2 regions of the Streptomyces sp. NPDC058662 genome follow, and region 1 is predicted to be linked to the other one. Evidence: predicted binding sites of a transcription regulator. Region 1 holds the regulator's gene; the other holds the start of a gene.
The links. Region 1 encodes HspR, which represses chaperone genes until heat shock. Its sites were predicted from a motif close to TTGAGNNNNNNNNNCTCAA; they were not measured.
Positions count from the first base shown of each region.

Region 2: the regulator HspR is predicted to act here: its motif matches at 3,395-3,413, upstream of lon (endopeptidase La).

Region 1 is NZ_JBHXRU010000069.1:25,187-31,634, reverse strand. Features, by position in the region: gene ACFWUQ_RS22300 (heterodisulfide reductase-related iron-sulfur binding cluster) at 1-794, opposite strand, end outside; gene ACFWUQ_RS22295 (sugar transferase) at 905-1,438, opposite strand; gene dnaK (molecular chaperone DnaK) at 1,714-3,561, shown strand; gene grpE (nucleotide exchange factor GrpE) at 3,561-4,223, shown strand; gene dnaJ (molecular chaperone DnaJ) at 4,275-5,459, shown strand; gene ACFWUQ_RS22275 (heat shock protein transcriptional repressor HspR) at 5,461-5,931, shown strand; gene ACFWUQ_RS22270 (hypothetical protein) at 6,021-6,311, opposite strand; gene ACFWUQ_RS22265 (hypothetical protein) at 6,407-6,448, opposite strand, start outside.
Region 2 is NZ_JBHXRU010000006.1:27,446-33,893, reverse strand. Features, by position in the region: gene ACFWUQ_RS04340 (protein phosphatase 2C domain-containing protein) at 1-167, shown strand, start outside; gene ACFWUQ_RS04335 (MarR family winged helix-turn-helix transcriptional regulator) at 248-688, opposite strand; gene lon (endopeptidase La) at 976-3,372, opposite strand; gene ACFWUQ_RS04325 (hypothetical protein) at 3,559-3,888, shown strand; gene ACFWUQ_RS04320 (sulfurtransferase) at 4,083-4,913, opposite strand; gene ACFWUQ_RS04315 (hypothetical protein) at 5,834-6,448, opposite strand, start outside.

The DNA.
Region 1 (6,448 bases):
ATCGGCTGGAGGGCGCCCAGCGCGACCGCGCCGTCCGCGTTCCGCTTGAACCAGATGTTCGGGAAGCCGAGGAAGCGGTGCCAGGCCACGCCCATGTTGGTGTTGAGCGAGACCACGATCATCCAGACCAGCGAGGTGCCGATCTTGATCATCGCGGTGAAGTAGATGGCGTTCTGCAGGGCGCCGAGCGAGAGCCCCTTGAAGGCCAGGACCAGCGGGTACGACACGAAGTACGCCGGGTCGTACGAGTCCACGTGGTGGATCGCGCCCTCAAGGCCGCGCAGCGCGAGGATGGCGAGGCCGATGGTCAGGATGATGTACTCGACGAAGTACGCCTGCCAGGCCTTCGAGCCGGTGAAGCGCGACTTGCGGCCCGCCCGGGAGGGCAGGTTGAGCAGTCGGATCGCGATCAGGACGAGGATGCCCACGACCGTCATCAGGCCGATGAACTCGATGTACATCTCGAACGGCAGGAAGCCGCCGATGACCGGCAGCGTCCAGTCGGCCTGGAAGAGCTGTCCGTAGGCCTGCGCCAGGGTGGGGGGCAGGGTCAGGAAGCCGATCGCGACGAACCAGTGCGCGAAGCCGACGATGCCCCAGCGGTTCATCCGGCTGTGGCCCAGGAACTCCCGGACCAGGGTGAGCGTTCGGGCCTTCGGGTCGTCCGTGCGGCTGCCGGCCGGTACGGGCTGGCCGAGCTTCACGAAGCGGTAGATCTGCGCCACGGCTCGGGCGAGCAGCGCGACGCCGACCACGGTCAGGACCAGCGACACGATGATCGCGGCGAGTTGCATGGGAGGGCTCCTCGGGCGGCACTTACTAAGCGGTAACTTATGAAGTCAAGGCTTGAGGTTACCCATTCCCGACGCCGCAATGTAGCTGAGCGTGCGGTGATCTGTGTCGCTCAGGGCTGCCTATGTCGGTAGGCGGCCCCCGGGGTCCGCGCCAGGATCGCGAGGTCCATCCCGAGCCAGTGGTTCTCCACATAATGCAGGTCGAGCAGGGGCATCTCCTCCCACGGTAGGTCCGAGCGGGCGCTCACCTGCCACAGCCCGGTCATCCCGGGGCGTACGAGGAGCCGCTCGGGGCGGTCGGTACGCGGCTCCGGGCGCGGCCCGACCAGGGACATCTCGCCCCGGAGCACGTTGACCAGCTGCGGCAGTGCGTCGAGGGCGCACCGCTCGACGGCCTCGCCGACGGCGCCCGCCCCGCCGGTGCGCAGGCGCCAGACCCGGAACGGGCGCCCGGCCAGGCCGGCGGCCGGCTCCCGTACGAGGGCCCGGCCGCCCTGGGTCACGTACAGCAGCCCGGCGGCCAGCGCGAGCGGTACGGCGGCGAGGACGCACAGGACCGCCGCGCCGGCCAGGTCGAGCACCCGCTTGGCGAATGGCGTCGCCGGCCGGGCCCGGGGGGACGGGAGGGTGAGCGGCAGGGGCATTCCTGCACCGTGCCGGATGGCCCCGGCGGGGGCGGGGCGCCGCGCGGCGGGGGTGACCCGTTCGGGTGCCGGTGCCGCCGGCGGGTGCCCGCCGGAACGCGCCCAAGGACCGGGGGTCCGCCCCGGACGCCGCGCCGCGAACGACGGAGGGCCGGACCGGGTTGCGCGTAAGGGGAGCCTAAAGGTTGAGTCGACGCGACTCAGCTCTGTTGACGTCCGCGCGGGGATGCGGCATGGTTGAGCCTGTTCCACTCAAGTCAGCTGGAGGAATCGAAATGGCACGTGCGGTCGGCATCGACCTGGGCACCACTAACTCCGTCGTCAGCGTTCTGGAAGGCGGCGAGCCCACCGTCATCACCAACGCCGAGGGCGCCAGGACCACGCCGTCCGTCGTCGCCTTCGCCAAGAACGGCGAGGTCCTCGTCGGCGAGGTGGCCAAGCGCCAGGCGGTCACGAACGTGGACCGGACCATCCGCTCCGTCAAGCGCCACATGGGCACTGACTGGAAGATCAACCTGGATGGCAAGGACTTCAACCCGCAGCAGATGAGCGCCTTCATCCTGCAGAAGCTCAAGCGCGACGCCGAGGCGTACCTGGGCGAGAAGGTCACGGACGCGGTCATCACCGTCCCGGCCTACTTCAACGACTCCGAGCGCCAGGCGACGAAGGAGGCCGGCGAGATCGCGGGCCTCAACGTCCTGCGCATCGTCAACGAGCCGACGGCCGCCGCCCTGGCCTACGGCCTCGACAAGGACGACCAGACCATTCTCGTCTTCGACCTCGGTGGCGGCACCTTCGACGTGTCGCTCCTGGAGATCGGCGACGGCGTCGTCGAGGTGAAGGCCACCAACGGTGACAACCACCTCGGCGGTGACGACTGGGACCAGCGCGTCGTCGACTACCTGGTGAAGCAGTTCCACAACGGCCACGGCGTCGACCTGTCCAAGGACAAGATGGCGCTCCAGCGCCTGCGCGAGGCCGCCGAGAAGGCGAAGATCGAGCTGTCCTCCTCCACGGAGACCTCGATCAACCTGCCCTACATCACGGCCTCCGCCGAGGGCCCGCTGCACCTGGACGAGAAGCTCACGCGCTCCCAGTTCCAGCAGCTGACCGCGGACCTGCTCGACCGCTGCAAGACCCCGTTCCACAACGTCATCAAGGACGCGGGCATCAACCTGTCCGAGATCGACCACGTGGTCCTCGTCGGCGGTTCCACCCGTATGCCGGCCGTCGCGGAGCTCGTCAAGGAGCTCACCGGCGGTCAGGACGCCAACAAGGGCGTCAACCCGGACGAGGTCGTCGCCATCGGCGCGACGCTGCAGGCCGGCGTGCTCAAGGGCGAGGTCAAGGACGTCCTGCTCCTCGACGTGACCCCGCTGTCCCTGGGTATCGAGACCAAGGGCGGCATCATGACCAAGCTCATCGAGCGCAACACCACGATCCCGACCAAGCGGTCCGAGATCTTCACGACGGCCGAGGACAACCAGCCGTCCGTGCAGATCCAGGTCTACCAGGGCGAGCGCGAGATCGCGGCGTACAACAAGAAGCTCGGCATGTTCGAGCTGACCGGCCTGCCGCCGGCCCCCCGTGGCATCCCGCAAATCGAGGTCTCCTTCGACATCGACGCGAACGGCATCATGCACGTCACGGCCAAGGACCTCGGCACGGGCAAGGAGCAGAAGATGACCGTCACCGGCGGCTCCTCGCTCGGCAAGGACGAGGTCGACCGCATGCGCCAGGAGGCGGAGCAGTACGCGGACGAGGACCTCCGCCGCAAGGAGGCGGCCGAGTCCCGCAACCAGGGCGAGCAGCTCGTCTACCAGACGGAGAAGTTCGTCAAGGACAACGAGGACAAGGTCCCGGCCGACGTCAAGGCCGAGGTCGAGACGGCCGTCTCCGAGCTGAAGGAGACCCTCAAGGGCGAGGACACCGCCGAGATCCGTACGGCGACCGAGAAGCTCGCCGCGGTCAGCCAGAAGCTCGGCCAGGCGATCTACGCCGACGCCCAGGCCGGACAGGGTGCCGCCGGCGCCGCCGGTGACGCGGGCCAGGCGAAGGCCGACGACGACGTCGTCGACGCCGAGATCGTGGACGACGAGAAGCCGAAGGGCGGCGCTGCCTGATGCCGGAGGAGACCCCGGGCTTCGAGGAGAAGCCCGAAGTCCCCGCCGACGGCACGCCCGAGGAGCCGACGGCCGCCGAACCCGCCCAGGCGGAGGAGGCGGCCCCGGCCGGGGACTCAGCACAGGCCGCAGGCCAGGAGACCGCTCTGCTGGCGCAGCTGGACCAGGCCCGTACGGCGCTCTCCGAGCGCACCGCGGACCTCCAGCGGCTCCAGGCGGAGTACCAGAACTACCGCCGCCGGGTGGACCGGGACCGGGTCACCGTCAAGGAGATCGCGGTCGCGTCCCTCCTGACGGAGCTGCTCCCGACCCTGGACGACGTCGGCCGGGCGCGGGAGCATGGCGAACTGGTCGGCGGCTTCAAGTCGGTGGCCGAATCGCTGGAGACGGTCGCCGCGAAGATGGGCCTCCAGCAGTTCGGCAAGGAGGGCGAGCCCTTCGACCCGACGATCCACGAGGCCCTGATGCACTCGTACGCGCCGGACGTCACCGAGACGACCTGCGTGGCGATCCTCCAGCCGGGGTACCGCATCGGCGAGCGTACGATCCGTCCCGCACGGGTCGCGGTGGCCGAGCCCCAGCCGGGGGCGGCCCCCAAGTCGGAGTCCGCGGAGGCCGAGGCGCCGTCGGACAAGGACGCGGATGCCCCCGACAAGGGCTGACGCACCACACGTAGCACCGCGCGCAGGAGCACGGGAGGAGGGACACCGGGGATGAACACGAAGGACTTCGTCGAGAAGGACTACTACAAGGTCCTCGGTGTCCCGAAGGACGCCACCGAGGCCGAGATCAAGAAGGCGTACCGGAAGCTCGCCCGCGAGTTCCACCCGGACGCCAACAAGGGCGACGCCTCGGCCGAGGGGCGCTTCAAGGAGATCTCCGAGGCGAACGACGTCCTCGGCGACCCGAAGAAGCGCAAGGAGTACGACGAGGCCCGCGCCCTGTTCGGCAACGGCGGTTTCCGCCCGGGGCCGGGCGCGGGCGGCTCGTTCAACTTCGACCTCGGCGACCTCTTCGGAGGCCAGCAGCAGGGCGGCCCCGGCGGCTTCGGCGGCGGTGGCCTCGGCGACGTCTTCGGCGGCCTGTTCAACCGCGGCGCCGGCGCCGGCACCGGCCCGGGCGCCCGTACCCAGCCGCGCCGGGGCCAGGACATCGAGTCCGAGGTCACCCTCTCCTTCACGGAGGCGGTGGACGGGGCCACGGTCCCGCTCCGGATGTCCTCGCAGGCCCCCTGCAAGGCCTGCTCGGGCACCGGCGACAAGAACGGCACGCCCCGGGTGTGCCCCACCTGCGTCGGAACCGGCCAGGTGTCGCGGGGCAGCGGCGGCGGGTTCTCGCTGACCGATCCCTGCGCGGACTGCAAGGGCCGCGGCCTGATCGCGGAGACCCCCTGCGAGGTCTGCAAGGGCAGCGGCCGGGCCCGTTCCTCCCGCACCATGCAGGTCCGGATCCCGGCGGGCGTCTCCGACGGCCAGCGGATCCGGCTGCGCGGCAAGGGGGCGCCCGGCGAGCGCGGCGGCCCGGGCGGCGACCTCTACGTCGTCGTGCACGTCGACAGCCATCCGGTGTTCGGCCGCAAGGACGACAACCTGACGGTGACCGTGCCGGTGACGTTCACCGAGGCGGCGCTGGGGGCCGACATCAAGGTCCCGACCCTGAACGGCCCCTCGGTGACGCTGAAACTCCCGCCGGGCACTCCGAACGGCCGCACCATGCGGGCGCGCGGCAAGGGCGCGGTCCGCAAGGACGGCACCCGCGGCGACCTGCTGGTGACGGTGGAGGTCGCGGTTCCCACGGAACTGTCGGACAAGGCGCGCGAGGCGCTGGAGACGTACCGCGAGGCGACGGAGTCCGAGGACCCGCGCTCCGCGCTGTTCGAGTCCGCGAAGGGAGCATGACATGGACGGCCGCCGACGACAGTCCTCCCGTCTGGGCGGGGGCTACCAGCTCACCGACGAGACCCCCGTCTACGTGATCTCCGTGGCCGCCCAGCTCTCCGGCCTGCATCCGCAGACCCTGCGCCAGTACGACCGCCTCGGCCTGGTCTCCCCGGACCGTACGGCCGGGCGCGGCCGGCGCTACTCGGCCCGCGACATCGAACTGCTCCGCACGGTGCAGGCGCTGTCGCAGGACGAGGGCATCAACCTGGCGGGCATCAAGCGGATCATCGAGCTGGAGAACCAGGTCGCCGCCCTCCAGCAGCGCGTGGCCGAGCTCTCCGCGGCGGTGGACGGCGCGGCGGCCACGCTCCAGGCCCGCGAGGCCCAGGTCCACGCCTCGTACCGGCGCGACCTGGTCCCGTACCAGCCCCCGCAGCCGGGCAGCGCCCTGGTCGTCTGGCGCCCGACCCCCAAGCGCCCCCTGGACTGACGCACGCCGCCGGTCCGCCCGCATACGCGGCACGCGCACGCATGAGAGGGCCCCGCCCGGATGTCTCCGGGCGGGGCCCTCTCATGGTTCTAGCGGCCGAGGATGTCGAGCTTCCTGCCGCGGGAGTCCCAGACGCCGGCCGCGCCGCCCCCGGGTTCGGTGAGCGTCAGACCATCGGGTGCGTGCACGACGCCGCCGTGCGGCTCCCCGTCCTCGACGAGGGGCCACTCGACGATCACGTAGTCACCGGGCGCGAGTTCGAGCTGCGTCCCCTGCGGCTCGAAGCGGACGGTGAACGGGGTGTCCGGCCCGGCCTGGACGACGAACCTCGCCGTCGGCGCCTTGGCCTCCTCCTGGCGATTTCTCCAGGTCAGTCTCATTACAGGTTCACGGCCTTCCCTTGTCGGTGCAACGGGCACCTCGCGTAGTGCGAGAGGCCCCGCCCGGGCGGTTCCGGGCGGGGCCTCGTCCGGGCTCAGTGTCCGAAGACGTCGATCTCCTCGCCGTGCGAGTTCCA
Region 2 (6,448 bases), on a different contig from region 1:
CGGACACGTTCGGTGAGGGCGACTGGGGGGCGTGCGTGGCGGTGCTGCGGAAGGAGGGCGCGGAGGGCCTGATCGGCCGGGTCCGCGCCATCGAGTCCGACCCGGCCCGGCCGCCGGCCCGGCACAAGCGGCACGACGACGCGTCGGCGGCGTACGCGGAGCTGTAGCCGCGGGGGCGAGGTTCGCAGCCGGGGGCGGGGTTCGCAGCCGGGGGCGGGGTTCGCAGCCGGGGGGCGTCCGCGGTCGGCTACTCCGCGCCCGCGTTCAGCTGGTTGAGCAGTCGGGCCAGTTCCGCCACTTCGCCCCGGTCCCAGTCGGCGAGCTTGCGCATGTACTGCTCGCGCCGGGCCCCCCGTACCCGCAGGAACCGGTCGCGGCCCTCCTCGGTGAGGCCGACCAGGAAGGCCCGGCCGTCGGCGGGGTCCGGCTCGCGGGCGACCAGGCCGAGGATCTCCAGGGCCCGCAGCTGCCGGCTCATGGTGGCCTTCCCGACCCCGAAGTACGCGGCGAGCTCGGTGGCCCGCTGCCGGCCGGCGGCCTCCAGGCGTACGAGCAGCCCGTACGCGGCGGGTTCCAGCTCGGGGTGGAGGGCGCGGGCCATCTCTCCCGAGGAGGCGCGGGCGCGCCGGAGGAAGACGGACAGTTCCCGCTCCAGGGCAAGGAACTCCTGGTCTTCACTCCCGTGCACGTCCCGCTCCTTCGATGGTGGATGGCACCCGGAGGGCGCCTGACGGCAGCCCGCGGGTGGACGCCCAGTATTTCGCAGGGGGCGCGGCGGGGCCCCGGGGCCCCGCCGGAGCGGGGACCGGGGCCATACGTCCGGCGGTGCGGGTGCCCTCGCCGGGCGGCAGGGCGGCCGCCGCCCAGGGGGTCGGGCGGCGGCCGGGACCTGGGCCTCCGCGGGGGTCGGGCCGAGGCCGGGGCCCGGGCCTCCGCGGGGTCGGGCCGAGGCCGGGACCCGGGTTTCCGCGGGGGTCAGGCGGCGGCCGGGATGCGGGCCTCCGCGGGGGTCAGGGCGAGTTCCAGGACCTGGCGGACGTCCGTCACCGGGTGGACCTCCAGGCCGGCCAGGACCTCCGCCGGGACATCGTCCAGATCGGCCTCGTTCCGCTTCGGGATGATCACCGTGGTCAGTCCGGCCCGGTGCGCGGCCAGCAGCTTCTGCTTGACCCCGCCGATCGGCAGCACCCGTCCCGTCAGCGAGACCTCACCGGTCATCGCCACGTCCGTGCGCACCTGCCGCCCCGACAGCAGCGAGGCCAGCGCCGTCGTCATCGTGATGCCCGCGCTCGGCCCGTCCTTGGGGACCGCGCCCGCCGGGAAGTGGATGTGCACGCCCCGGTCCTTGAGGTCGGCGACGGGCAGCTCCAGCTCCGCTCCGTGGGACCGCAGGAAACTGAGCGCGATCCGCGCCGACTCCTTCATGACGTCGCCGAGCTGGCCGGTGAGGGTCAGGCCGGCCGCGCCCGTCTCCGGGTCGGCCAGCGAGGCCTCCACGAACAGCACGTCGCCGCCCGCCCCGGTCACCGCGAGGCCGGTGGCCACCCCGGGGACGGCCGTGCGCCGCTCCGCCGGGTCCTGGGCGGACTCCGGTACGTGGCGGGGGCGCCCGATCAGCCCGCGCAGCTCGTCGGCGCCGATCCGCAGCGGCAGTTCCCGCTCCCCCAGCTCGTGCTGGGAGGCCACCTTGCGCAGCAGCCGGGCGAGCGACCGCTCCAGGGTGCGCACGCCCGCCTCGCGGGTGTACTCCCCGGCGATCTTCCTCAGCGCTTCCTCCTCCAGGACCACCTCGTCGGCGGCCAGTCCGGCCCGGTCCAGCTGCCGGGGCAGCAGGTGGTCGCGGGCGATGACGACCTTCTCGTCCTCGGTGTACCCGTCGAGACGGACGATCTCCATCCGGTCGGCCAGGGCCTCCGGGATGGACTCCAGGACGTTGGCGGTGGCCAGGAACACCACGTCGCTGAGGTCCAGTTCCACTTCGAGGTAGTGGTCGCGGAAGGTGTGGTTCTGCGCGGGGTCCAGGACTTCGAGGAGGGCGGCGGCCGGGTCTCCGCGGAAGTCGGAGCCGACCTTGTCGATCTCGTCGAGGAGCACGACCGGGTTCATCGACCCGGCTTCCTTGATGGCCCGGACGATCCGGCCCGGCAGCGCGCCGACGTAGGTCCGGCGGTGGCCGCGCACCTCGGCCTCGTCCCGCACACCGCCCAGGGCGACCCGGACGAACGTGCGGCCCATGGAGTGGGCCACGGACTCGCCCAGCGAGGTCTTGCCGACGCCGGGCGGCCCGACCAGCGCGAGCACGGCCCCGCCGCGCCGCCCGCCGATGACGCCCATGCCGCGCTCGCCGCGCCGCTTGCGGACGGCGAGGTACTCGGTGATGCGGTCCTTCACATCGTCCAGCCCGGCGTGCTCGGCGTCGAGGACGGCCCGCGCGCCGCGGATGTCGTACCGGTCCTCGGTCCGCTCGTTCCAGGGCAGTTCCAGCACGGTGTCCAGCCAGGTGCGGATCCAGGAGCCCTCCGGGCTCTGGTCGCTGGACCGCTCCAGCTTGTCGACCTCCTTGAGGGCGGCCTCCCGTACCTTCTCGGGGAGGTCGGCGGCCTCGACGCGGGCCCGGTAGTCGTCGGACTCCTCGCCCTCCTTCTCGCCGCCCAGCTCGCGCAGTTCCTTGCGCACCGCCTCCAGCTGCCTGCGGAGCAGGAACTCCCGCTGCTGCTTGTCGACGCCCTCCTGGACGTCCTTCGCGATGGACTCGGCGACGTCCTGCTCGGCGAGGTGGTCGCTCAGCGCCTTGACGGCGAGCTTGAGGCGGGCGACCGGGTCGGCGGTCTCCAGCAGTTCGACCTTCTGTCCGACCGTCAAGAAGGGGGAGTAGCCGGAGTTGTCGGCGAGCGCCGACACCCCTTCTATCTGCTGGACCCGGTCGACGACCTGCCAGGCCCCGCGCTTCCTGAGCCAGCTGGTGGCGAGCGCCTTGTACTCCTTGACGAGCTCGGCCACCGCTCCGGGCAGCGGCTCCGGCAGGGTCTCCTCGACGGTCTCGCCCTCGACCCAGAGCGCCGCTCCGGGGCCGGTGGTCCCGGCGCCGATACGGACCCGCTCGCGGCCGCGGATGAGGGCCCCCGGGTCCCCGTCGGAGAGCCGCCCGACCTGCTCGACGGTCCCCAGCACACCGGTCGCCGCGTACGTCCCGTCGAGCCGGGGCACCAGCAGCACCCGGGGCTTCCCGCTGCCCGCCGCGGCCTGCGCCGCCTCGACGGCGGCGCGCACCTCGGCGTCGGACAGGTCCAGCGGAACGACCATCCCGGGCAGCACGACCTCGTCGTCGAGCGGCAGCACGGGCAGGGTGAGCGATACGGACGTCGAAGCCATGATCTTCCCTCCGGCAGTGAAGTTGAGCTATGCCGACTCAATGCACACGTGCCGCCCGATGTTCCCCCACCCCCGTTCGCCGGCGGCGAACACCGGCCCGACGCCCCCGGCCGGCTCCGGTTCGAATGGCGCGCGGGGGCTCGCCCACGCTGGTTACGCTCCTGCTGACCGGAGAAAGGGAGGGCCATGGCGCTGCATCGAAGGGGATCGCGTCGCCTCGTCGTCAGCGGCGTGCCCTACCGCTGGCGAATCCGGCGCAAGCCCACGTACAGCCAGGCCCTGTGCTGGTCCCCCTGCACCTTCGCGGTCGAACGCGCCGACTGCTCCGGCTCCGTGCTCGTGGTGACCACCGGGCAGTTTCATGCGAACAACTGGTTCGAGCGGCCCTCCCAGCCGGTCCTGCCCTCCGATGTCGCCCGCGCCATCCAGCTCGCCCTCACCGCGGCATGGCAGCCGACCACCCCCGGCCCACCCTTCCAACTCGATCTGTCCGAGGCTCTCGACCCCTCGGGGTGAGCGGCCGGGCCGCCTCCACGCGGCGCGTTGGCTCGGCGTCAGGCCGCGGTGCGGGTGCCGGCGTGGAGGCCGCGGTGCGGGTGCCGGCGTGACCGAGCGAACCGGCGGTCGACCGCACCCGGCCTCCCTTGCCCGTCCGTTAACGAGAGAGGAGCGGCCGTCCTGCCGCTCGCCTGTGTCGGCGGTCCGGGCCGTCAGGTGGCTGTGGTTACCGGGCGGGTGGGGGAAGGGTGGCCCCATTCGCTCCAGGAACCGTCGTAGACGGCGGTCCGGCCGCCGAGACCGGCGAGTTCGGCTCCGAGGGCGAGCACGCAGGCTGTTACTCCGGAGCCGCAGCTGAAGTAGAGCCGTTCCCGCTGCCCCGTCAGCGCCCGGAACGTGTCGCGGAGTTCGTCGGCCGGGCGCATCAGGCCGTCGGGCCCGAGGAGTTCCCCGAAGGGGAGGTTGAGGGCCCCCGGCATGTGGCCGCCGCGCAGGCCCGGGCGGGGTTCGGGCTCGGTGCCGTCGAATCGTCCCCGGGTCCGGGCGTCCAGGACGGCCGCGGCGGGGTCGGCCAGGGCGGCGGTGACGTCGGCGGCGTCGACGAGCAGCCCCGGGCGGGGGCGGGCGGTGAATGAGCCGCGGGGCCCGTCGTAGGCGGGGGCGGCGGGCTCGACGGGCAGCCCGGCGGCGGTCCAGGCGGGCAGCCCGCCGTCGAGGACGGCGGCCCGGTCGAAGCCCATGGCGCGCAGCATCCACCAGGCGCGGGGGCCGGAGTAGACGCCGGCGCCGTCGTAGACGACGACGGTGCTGGTGGCGTCGACGCCGAGGGCGCGCATCGCCTCGGTGAACGCGGCAGGGCCCGGCATGGTGTGCGGGGCGGGCGCGTCGTGGTCGGACAGGGCGCCGTCGAGGTCGAAGGGGCGGGCGCCGGGGATGCGGTGGTCGGCGCCGCGGTGGGCGCCGACGGAGGCGTCGAGGACGACGAGCCCGGACGAACGGAGCCGCCCGGCCAGCCAGTCCACGCCGACCAGCGGCCCGGGCAGCTCGGGCCCGCCCCGCAGCCCGGCGGCGGCGTCCCGGGCCCCCACCGCCGCCTCCGGTGGTACGGCGTTCGGGCGTCCCGGTACGGGCGGTACGGGCGGTACAGGCGGTACGGGCGGTACGGGCGGTACGGGCTCCTGGGACGCGGGGGTTCGGGGCGTGGGCACGGGGCACCTCCGGAGGTTGCGGCCGACCGCGCCACCCGGGGCCGCCGGGCGGACGGCCCGCCGACTGCACGACACGGAGGGCCCCCATTCTCGTCCGCCCCCGCCCACTGGAACCACCACCCCGCCCCGCACTCGGGGCGGGGCCCCGAACGCGGCGGCCACAGCCCCGGTGCGGGACCGAGGCCCCGGCCCGGGACATGGGCCGCTCCCGCTGCGGGCGCCGGCCACGGGCGGGTGCCCGCCGGGCCTCGGGCCCCCCGGCCCCGGCAGGAGTCGCCCCGACTGCGGGCGCCGGCCACGGGCGGGTGCCCGCCGGGCCTCGGGCCCCCCGGCCCGGGCAGGAGCCGCCCCCGACTGCCGGGCGCCGGCCACGGCAGGGTGCCCTGCGAGCCCCGGGACCCGGGCCGGCGCAGGGGCCGGCCCCGCGGGCCGCCGGCGCACCGAGGGCGGGGTCGGAGCCCTGGGCCCGGACGCAGGCCTCCCCCGGTCGCGGTTACGGGCAGATGCGGCGAGCCCCGAAGCTCCGGGCCCAACCCCGGCAGGTGCCCGGCGCGCTACGGAGGCCCGTTCCCCCGGCCCGGCGCCGCCCCGACCGCGGGCGCCCGCGAACCCAGGCCTCTCCCGCGCCCCGACCGCCCCCGCCCCACCGCCCCGGGGGCTACGGTGGCCCGGACCAGGGCCTCCCCCGGCCCGGCGCCGCCCCGACCGCGGGAGCCCGGAGCCCCGGCCCGGGGGCGCCCCCCGCCCCCCGGGGGCTACGGGCAGGTGTGGGGGCGGGCGTAGAGCGCTACGCGGGCGCCGCGGACCTCCGTGGTGGAGCAGAGGTCGAACCAGGCCGCCAGGGTCTGGCGTTTGACCGCCTCCCGCGGGTACGGGTCCACCGGCTGGTCGGCCGGGTCCAGCAGGGCGATCACCCGCGGGGACGCGATCAGCGCCTCCCGGATCTCCACCGACGGCAGCTCCGTGCCCTGCAGGCTCCGCGACGCCGCCGGGGACCGGTCCAGGGCAATGTCGCGGAGCCCCCCGTACACGCGGGGCGACGACAGCAGCCACTCGCGCCGCCGCGACGGCAGGAACACGACCGCGTCACCCGGCCGGGCCCGCTCCCGCACCGCGGCGGCCACCGCGAGGGCGTCGTCCTTGCGGCTCTCGGGGGTGCGCAGCCACACCGACCACAGCGCGGTCGGCGCCAGCAGCGCCACGGCCACCGGCCAGACCCACACCCACCGGAGCGTGCCGGGGCGCAGCGCCGCCAGCCGCGCCCCGGCCAGCAGGGCGAGGCCCGCCAGCGCGTACAGCACGTACCGGTCCACGTACCAGGGGTGCGCCAGCGACAGCGTCAGCAGCAGCCCCGGCGGCAGCAGCACCAG